DNA from 2 places in the Actinoplanes sp. NPDC049681 genome. Region 2 is predicted to be linked to the other one. Evidence: riboswitches for the same ligand, from Rfam matches in the RefSeq annotation. Region 2 holds a riboswitch; the other holds the start of a gene.
The links. Region 2 has a riboswitch for S-adenosylmethionine ahead of ACIBO8_RS29055 (aminotransferase class V-fold PLP-dependent enzyme). Riboswitches for the same ligand answer to the same signal wherever they lie in the genome.
Positions count from the first base shown of each region.

Region 1: another riboswitch for S-adenosylmethionine. It lies ahead of thrC (threonine synthase); the one in region 2 lies ahead of ACIBO8_RS29055 (aminotransferase class V-fold PLP-dependent enzyme).

Region 1 covers NZ_JBITLP010000001.1:695,619-700,023, reverse strand. Annotated here, with positions in the region: gene ACIBO8_RS03170 (CDP-glycerol glycerophosphotransferase family protein) at 1-346, shown strand, start outside; gene ACIBO8_RS03165 (GNAT family N-acetyltransferase) at 426-956, shown strand; gene ACIBO8_RS03160 (hypothetical protein) at 953-1,420, shown strand; gene thrC (threonine synthase) at 1,667-2,947, opposite strand; SAM riboswitch class I at 2,958-3,097, opposite strand; gene ACIBO8_RS03150 (ATP-binding cassette domain-containing protein) at 3,234-4,229, shown strand; gene ACIBO8_RS03145 (ABC transporter permease subunit) at 4,226-4,405, shown strand, end outside.
Region 2 covers NZ_JBITLP010000008.1:313,126-317,530, reverse strand. Annotated here, with positions in the region: gene ACIBO8_RS29065 (serine/threonine-protein kinase) at 1-1,013, opposite strand, end outside; gene ACIBO8_RS29060 (PspC domain-containing protein) at 1,092-1,319, opposite strand; gene ACIBO8_RS29055 (aminotransferase class V-fold PLP-dependent enzyme) at 1,374-2,585, opposite strand; SAM riboswitch class IV at 2,669-2,785, opposite strand; gene ACIBO8_RS29050 (M20/M25/M40 family metallo-hydrolase) at 2,811-4,115, opposite strand; gene ACIBO8_RS29045 (DMT family transporter) at 4,155-4,405, shown strand, end outside.

The DNA.
Region 1 (4,405 bases), on a different contig from region 2:
GGACATGGCCGACCTGCTCGCGATCACCGATGTGCTGATCACGGACTACTCGTCGGTGATGGTCGACTTCGCCAACACCGGCCGGCCGATCCTGCTGTTCACGTACGACCTGGAGCACTACCGCGACCGGCTCCGCGGCTTCTACTTCGACTTCGAGAAGGAGGCGCCGGGTCCACTGCTGATGACCTCGGAGGACGTGATCAAGTCGCTGGCCGAACTCGCGGTCGACCCGGGCGCGTACGCCGACCAGCGCCGGGCCTTCCAGGCGCGCTTCTGCGACCTGGACGACGGCACCGCGACGAAGCGGGTCGTCGACCGGATGCTGGAGCTCGGCTCCCGCGTCTGACCGGCCCCCGCCCGCCCTACCGGGTCGCAAAAGCGGCATCCGGGTTGCCTCGCCTGCCACCAGCGGGTAGGCAGGCAGCATGACCAGCACGTTGGCGCCCGCCCTCACCGTGCACCGGGTGACGCCGCAGGACGCGGCGAGGATGCGCGCGTTGCGGCTCGAGATGCTGGCCGACAGCCCGCTCGCCTTCCTCGAGACGCTGGCGCAGGCCGCGGCGCGCCCCCACGCGGACTTCCGGCGCCGGATCGTGCAGGCCTCGGCGGGCGGCCAGCTCGCCCAGTTCGTCGCCGACCCCGGACCGGGCTCCGGCGGCCGGCTGATCGGCCATGCGGGCGGAACGGTCCTACCCGAGGAGTCCGCCGCCACGGTGGTCTTCGCGGTCTACATCACGCCGGCGCACCGCGGCCGGGGCGTCCTCGCCTCGCTGGTCGACGCCGTCGCCGAGTGGTCGCTGTCGCTGGGCCGGCGCGAGCTGATGCTGGAGGTCGTGGTCGGCAACGACCGGGCGGTCCGCGCCTACAAGCGGCTGGGCTTCGAGGACACCGGCGTACGCGTGCCCCATCCGGTCCTCCCGGGATTGCAGGAGCTCCAGATGCGCCGCCGCGCATGACCAGGCCGCCGCTGCGGCGATGGCCGCTGGCGCGGGCCGTGCTGACCGCGGCCAACGGCACCACGCTGGCCGGCATGGCGGTTGCCGTCCTCACCGGCGCGAAGCTGCGCCGCGGCCGCCACGGCATCCTCGTCGCGGAGGGCTACCGCCGGAAGGTGCCGCCGGCGACCTGCTTCACGGTCGGCTCCGTCGTCATCACCCGGCGGTCCGCCGAGTGGCTGCTCCACGAGCAGCGCGCGGATCTGCTGGCGCACGAGAGCCGGCACGCGGGCCAGTACGCCGTCCTCGGCCCGCTGTTCTGGCCCGCCTACTGGGCGGCCTGCGGATATTCGTGGCTGGTCAGCGGGTCCTTCGGCAGCCGCAACGTCTTCGAGCGGCACGCGGGCCTGGAGAAGGGCGGCTACTGCGAGGTGCCGTTGCGTCCCTGGGCGCGCAGGTTCCGGCGGAACGCGGACGGAAACTGAACCGGGCCCGGTGCGGACCGGCGAACCGGCCCGGACCAGGCCCGGGAAGTTGGTCGAGAGAACGCGCGCACAGCGCCTCCGGCACTGGGTCGTTGGGCCCCGGAGAGATTGTCGCCAAGCTCGAAGGTGGGGCCACTTACGGCGTCGCGTCCTCCCGCGTAGAGCATCCTGCCGATCCTCAGATGCTCGCGCAAGTCCTCTGGCGGAGGAATTCTTGACGTTGGGCAGGAGGGTGACTACGAAGCGTTATCCCAGCAGGCCGGCCTCGCGAGCGCCCTTCAGGGACGGCTTGATGTGGTGGGTCGGGCCGACCAGACCCGCGACCGCGTCGATCGTCTTCAGGCCCTCGCCCGTGTTGAAGACGACGGTCTCCTTGTCGGGGTCGAGCTTGCCGCTCGCCACGAGCTTCTTCAGTACGGCGACCGTCGTGCCGCCGGCGGTCTCGGCGAAGACGCCGGTGGTCCGGGCGAGCAGCCGGATGCCTTCGCGGATCTCGTCGTCGTCGGCGTAGTCCATCCAGCCTCCCGTGCGCTGGACGGCCTCGATCGCGTACGCCCCCGCGGCCGGGTCGCCGATGTTCAGCGACTTCGCGATGCCGGTCGGCTTCACCGGGACGATCTGGTCGGTGCCGTTGTGCAGCGCCACCGCGATCGGGTTGCAGCCGGCGGACTGGGCGCCGAAGACGGTCCAGCCGCCCTCGGGGGCCTCGACCAGGCCGATCTCGACCAGCTCGCTGAACGCCTTGTCGACCTTGGTGAGCAGCTCGCCGGAGGCCATCGGGATGACGACCTGGGCGGGGATGCGCCAGCCGAGCTGCTCCGCCACCTCGTAGCCCAGCGTCTTGGAGCCTTCGGCGTAGAACGGGCGCACGTTGACGTTGACGAACGCGGTGTCCTCGAACTCGTCGGTCTCCACGAGCTCCCCGCAGAGCCGGTTGACATCGTCGTACGAGCCCTCGATGGCGACCAGGCCGCCGCCGTACACCGCGGAGGTGATGACCTTGCCGGCCTCGAGGTCGCTGGGGATGAAGACGATGCTGGGCACCCCGGCACGGGCGGCGTGCGCGGCCACGGAGTTGGCCAGGTTGCCGGTGGAGGCGCAGGCGAAGCGGGTGAAGCCCAGCTCCCGGGCGGCGGTCAGGGCGACGGAGACGACCCGGTCCTTGAACGAGTGGGTCGGGTTCGCGGAGTCGTCCTTGACCCAGAGCGGCGCGCGCAGGCCGATCTCGGCGCCCAGCGCGTCGGCGGCGACCAGCGGGGTGAGGCCGGGGTCGAGGCTGACCCGGGTGGCCGGGTCCTGGCCGGCGGGGAGCAGGGCGGCGTAGCGCCAGATGTTCTGCGGGCCGGCCTCGATCTGCTCGCGGGTGACGGTGGCGAGGGCGGCGGTGTCGTACGCGACCTCGAGCGGGCCGAAACACTCGTAGCACGCGTGCTGCGCGGCGAGGGGGAACTCCGTGCCGCAGCCGCGACAGACCAGGGCGCGGGCGGGGCTGGTGGACTGGGTGGGGGCGTCGACGGTCGACGTCATACGAGGCTCCTTCTCATCTTCCCCGGGCGCGGGTCTCCGCAGATCCGGGACGGAATTAGCACCTGCCGCGCGCTGGCCTCGTCATCGAGTCGAGCGCGGTGGTTGCCGGGGCGTCGTCGGGCCGTATCCCTCAGCCCCTCTGGATGAGGTATTCAGTTGTGTTACCAACACCTTACGTGGTGAACCGGGGATGCCAAGAGCGGTGTCCCGAGGGATGAGTCACCCCGGGGTGGCGGCGGGTTCATAGGGTGACGCTCGTCATAACCACTATGCCGGGAGGTGCGGCGTGACCGCCGTCCTTGAAATCCAGGGTCTGCAGAAGACCTACCGCAGCCGGAAGGGGGTACGCAGGGCACTCGACGGCTTCGACATGGTCGTCGAGGCCGGCCAGGTGCACGGCTTCCTCGGCCCCAACGGCTCCGGCAAGACGACCACGCTGCGTACCCTGCTCGGCCTCATCCGGCCCAACGCCGGGCGCATGGCCATTCTCGGCCGTGAGGTGCCGGAAGCCCTGCCCGAGGTGGCCGGCCTGGTCGGCGCGATCGTCGAGAGCCCGCAGTTCTTCGGCAACTTCTCCGCCCAGGACACCCTGGAGCTGCTCGCCGATGCGGGCGGTGTCGACCGGGCCCGGGTGGTCGAGGTGCTCGAGCTGGTCGGGCTCCGGGACCGGGCCAAGGACCGCGTCAAGACGTACTCGCTCGGCATGAAGCAGCGGCTCGCGGTCGCGTCGGCGCTGCTCAAGAACCCGAAGCTGCTGATTCTGGACGAGCCCGCCAACGGCCTCGACCCGGGCGGCATCCGCGAGATGCGCACGCTCATGCGCAACCTCGCCGAGTCCGGCATGACCGTGGTGCTCTCCAGCCACATCCTCGGCGAGATCCAGCTGATCTGCGACTCGGTGACGATCATCGCGGCCGGGCGCCGGGTGGCCGCCGGCAGCGTGGCCGAGGTCCTGGCGCGGCACACCAGCTCCTCGGTCCGGGTACGCGTCGAGGCGATCGCCGACCTCACCGCCTCGGCGGGCGCCCTGCGGGATGCCGGCGCCCAGGTCGTCGTCGAGGCCGACCACCTCATGGTGACCAACGTCCACCAGCCCAGCGCGATCACCCGTACCCTCGCCCAGCGCGGCATCTACGTCTCCGAGCTCGCCCCGGTCACGGTCGACCTGGAGAGCGTCTTCCTGGAGCTCACCGGCACCGCGCCGGTCGAGGGCGAGCACCGGCAGGTGGATCAGACGGTCATGGCCCCGGCGGGCCCGGCGCAGGGTGGGTGGGGACAGTGAGCCTGTACACGGCGGAGACCCGGCGGCTCACGAAGCGCCGCTTCACCCGTTTCTTCGTCATCGGGGTGGTCGTCGTGCTGGCCGCGATCGCGGTCGGCATGTTCTTCACCCATGAGAAGAGCACCCCGCAGGTGGTGGCGGCCGCGCAGGCGAAGGCCGACCGCGAGTTCCAGCAG
Region 2 (4,405 bases):
GTCCCCCCACTGCGGGCAAGGAGGAGGCCGGCGCCCACCACGGCCGCGGTGAGCAGCGCGGCGCCGACCAGCAGGACGCCGCGGCGGGTACGCCGTGGCCGCAAGACCGGGGCGGGCGGCGGTGTACGCCAGGCCTCCGGCGGTTCGCCGGGCGGGCGGGGCGCCGCGGGCGGCACGGGTGGTTCCGAGGCCGGCATGGGCCCGGACAGCAGGGCGTCGAGCACCTCACGGGCGGTGGGCCGATCGGCGGGATCCCGGGCGAGCGCACGGGCGATCAGATCCCGTAGTGTGCCCGGAACCCCGGTCAGGTCCGGCGTCCCGGTCAGGATCCGCAGGGCGGTCGCCGGGGCCGAGTCGGCGGCGAACGGCGTACGGCCGGTCGCCGCGTACGCGATGACGACGCCGAAGGCGAACACGTCGGCGGGGAAGGCCGCCGCCTGTCCCGGGACGGGCTCCAGGCGCTCGGGCGCCATGTAGGAGACGGTGCCTACCATCTGGTCCACGGCGGTGTGGTGGCTGGTGGCCTCGAGCGGCTTGGCGATGCCGAAGTCGATGACCTTGAGCCCGCCGCGGGCGAGCAGGACGTTCGCGGGCTTGAGATCGCGGTGGATGACGCCGGCGCCGTGGATGGCGGTGAGGGCGGTGGCGATCCCGACGGCCAGGGTGTGCACCGCCGCCTCGCCCAGCGGACCCCGGTCGCGCACCACCGCGGCCAGGCTGGGGCCGTCGACGTACTCGACGACCAGGTAGGGCGGGTCGTGGTCCGGGTCGGCGTCGATCACCTCGGCGGTGGAGAAGGGCGGCACCTGCTTCGCCCGGTTCACCTCGCTGCGGAACCGGCCCCGGAACTCGGCCTCGTGGGAGAACTCCGGCCGGACCATCTTGATCGCGACCTCGCGGCCGTCCGGTGCCTCGCCGAGGTAGACGGTGCCCATCCCGCCCTGGCCGAGGCGGGCGAGAACGGTGTAGCGGCCGAGCCGGCGCGGGTCACCGGGGAGCAGCGGCCGGCTCATCGATCCCTCATCTCACCTCGCGGGGGCACACCGACCCGCACCCTACCGCCCGGGTGCGGTGCCGGTGGTGCCCCGAGGTCAGAGCGGGTAGCCCGGCTTCTCGCCCGGCATCAGGATCCACAGCAGCGGGTAGACGAGCAGCTGGCTGCCGGGGATCGCGAGCAGCACCAGGACGAAGAGCAGGCGGGTGAGCCACGGGTCGAGCCCGAAGCGGCGCGCCAGCCCGGCGCAGACACCCCCGAGCATGCGGCCCTCGCGGGGACGGACGAGGCCTTGACGGGTCATGGAGTCGGAGAAGGCGTTCATGGGATCCAGCGTCGCCCGGCGCGTACCCGACCGGCATCGGGAGCGGCCCCCGAGTTAACCCTGATCCCCGGACCCCGGCCGGCTCAGGAGATCGCCCAGGGCCTGCACCAGCCGGTCGATGTCGTCGTCGCGGGTGCCCAGGCCGAAGCTCACCCGCAGCAGCCCGGTGGCGCCGGCCCCGCACGCGGCGGCACCGGCCGAGGCGGTGAGCCGGCGGGTCAGCGGGTGGGCGCAGAACTGGCCGGCGCGGACCCCGACGCCGTACCGGTCGGCCAGCCGGGCCGCCACGACGGCCGGATCGTGCCCGGGCAGGGCGAGGGAGACGATCCCGACCCGGGGTACGCCGCCGCCGAAGGCGCCGACCTCCACGGCGCCCGGCACCCGCGCGAGCCCGTCGCGCAGCCGGGTCAGCAGGCCCTGCTCGCGCTCGTGCAGCGCCGCACGATCCGCCCGGGCCAGCGCCGCGCACACCGCAGCCAGCGCCACCGCGCCCAGCAGGTTGGGGGTGCCGCCCTCGTGCCGGGCCGCCCCCGCGGCCCAGGTCACCTCGCCGGGACGGTCCCCGACGACGGCACTCGCGCCGCCCCCGGCGAGGTACGGCGACGCGGCGTCCAGCCAGTCGCAGCGCCCGGCGAGCACGCCGGCGCCGAACGGTGCGTACAGCTTGTGCCCGGAGAACGCCAGATAGTCGGCGCCGAGGGCGGTCAGGTCGACGGGGGAGTGCGGGGCCAGCTGGGCGGCGTCGACGACCACGCGGGCGCCGTACGCGTGCGCCACGTCGGCCAGCCGGCGCACCGGCCACACCTCGCCGGTCACGTTGCTCGCGCCGGTCACCGCGAGCAGGGCGGGCCCGCGTACCGTCCGCAGCGCCTCCTCGACGGCCGCGACCGCCGCGTCCGGGCTGTCCGGGCACGGCAACCGGCGCTGCCGGGGCCACGGCAGCAGGTTGGCGTGGTGTTCGCCGTCGAAGACGATCGTGGTGGTGCCCGGCGGCAGGGCACGCGCCAGCAGGTTCAGCGCGTCGGTGGTGTTGCGGGTGAATACGACGGTGTCGCCCGGGCGGGCGCCGACGAAGGACGCCACCAGGTCGCGGGCGCGCTCGTACTCCAGCGTCGAGGTCTGCGAACGGATGCCGGCGCCGCGGTGGACGCTGCCGTACCAGGGCAGCAGGGCCTGGACGGCGTCCGCTGCGGCGCGCACGCAGGGCGCCGAGGCGGCGTGGTCGAGGTGGGCGAACCGGACGGTCTCGCCGGTGGTGAGGCGCACGGCCGCGTCGTCGCCGACGACGTCCAGATCGTGCTGCAGAGCCAGGGTCACGGGAACCTCCGCGAGGTCAGGGACCCCCACGGGGTCCGCGCTTGCCCGCGCCGGTGCCGGCGCAGGCCCGGTCCTCACCCGGGGCACCCCATCGCGAACGGAAGGGTTGCCGGCCAGCGAGCCGGGGCTTGGCGCTGGCACTCATGACCTGCTGAAAAAGTAGCAGATGATCCCTCAGCACGTCCGCAGCAACCGGTCGAGCACCCGGGTCCCGAACTCCAGCGCCGCGGTCGGCACCCGCTCGTCGACGCCGTGGAAGAGCGCGGTGAAGTCCAGCTCCGGCGGCAGGCGCAGCGGGGCGAAACCCAGGTGGCGGATGCCCAGGCGGGCGAAGGCCTTGGCGTCCGTGCCGGCCGGCATCAGGTACGGCAACAGCCGCGCCCCGGGATCCTCGGCGTCGACCGCGGCGGCCATGGCGGCGACGAGCTTCCCGTCGAAGGTGGTCTGCACGGCGGGCAGGCTGTCCCACTCGATCGCCACGTCGGGGCCCAGCACGCGGGCGAGCTCGGCCCGGAAGGCCTCGTCGCGCCCGGGCAGCATCCGGCCGTCGAGCTGGGCCCGGGCGATCGAGGGCACGACGTTGGACTTGGTGCCCGCGTCGACGATCGTGGCGGTGGCGGTGTCGCGCAGACCCGGCTCGATCAGCCGGGAGAGATGCCCGAGCCGGCGGACCGCGGTCTCCGGGTCGGCGGGGTCGAACGGTACGCCGGTGAGCCGCGCGACCCCGGTCAGGAACTCACGCACGGGCTCGGTGAGCACCACCGGGAAGCGGTACGCGTCGAGCCGGGCCAGCGCGGCGGCGAGCTTGCCGATCGGGTTGTCGGTGTGCAGCAGCGAGCCGTGCCCCGCGGTGCCGCGCGCGGCCAGCCGCAGCCACATCGAGCCCTTCTCCGCCGTCTGCACCAGGTACGCCCGCGGCCCGCCCGGCAGCCTGACGGAGAACCCGCCGACCTCGCTGATCGCCTCGGTGACGCCCTCGAAGAGATCCGGCCGGTGCGCGACCAGCCACTGGGCCCCGACCACCCCACCGGCCTCCTCGTCGGAGAGGAACGCGAAGACCAGGTCGCGGGGCGGTACGACACCGGTGCGCCGCAAGTGCCGGGCGACCGCCAGCGTCATGGCGAGCATCCCCTTCATGTCCACGGCGCCGCGGCCCCACAGGTAGCCGTCGCGGACCTCGCCGGAGAAGGGCGGGACCGTCCACTCGGCGGGATCCGCGGGGACCACGTCCAGGTGGCCGTGGATCAGCAGGGCGCCCCGCGACCGGTCGGCGCCGGGCAGCCGGGCGACGACGTTGCCGCGCCCGGGTGCGCCGGACTCGACGTAGTCGCTGGTGTACCCGGCCTCGGCGAGCCGGGCGGCCACGTATTCGGCGCCCGCCCGCTCAGGTCCCGGACCGCCGTGGGTGCCGGGGTTGGTGGTGTCGATGGCGATGAGCTCGCTCGCGAGGGTCACGACCTCGTCCGCAGGGTGCGTCATGGGAGGAAATTGTCGTACCTCTTCGGCAGAGTGTCAGGAGTGGAATCGCGTACCGCTCCTGACACTCACTCCCTGCGCGGCTGGCTGCCCGGCTTCCTCGCCCTGGCGGCGATCTGGGGGACCAGCTTCCTGTTCATCAAGGTCGGCGTCCGGGAGCTGCACCCGCTGTGGCTCACCTTCGCCCGGGTCGCCGCCGGCGCCCTGACCCTGCTCGTCATTCTCCTGCTGACGCGCGACCGCCTGCCGCGCGACCCGCGGCTGTGGGGCCACCTCGTCGTGGTGGGCGCGCT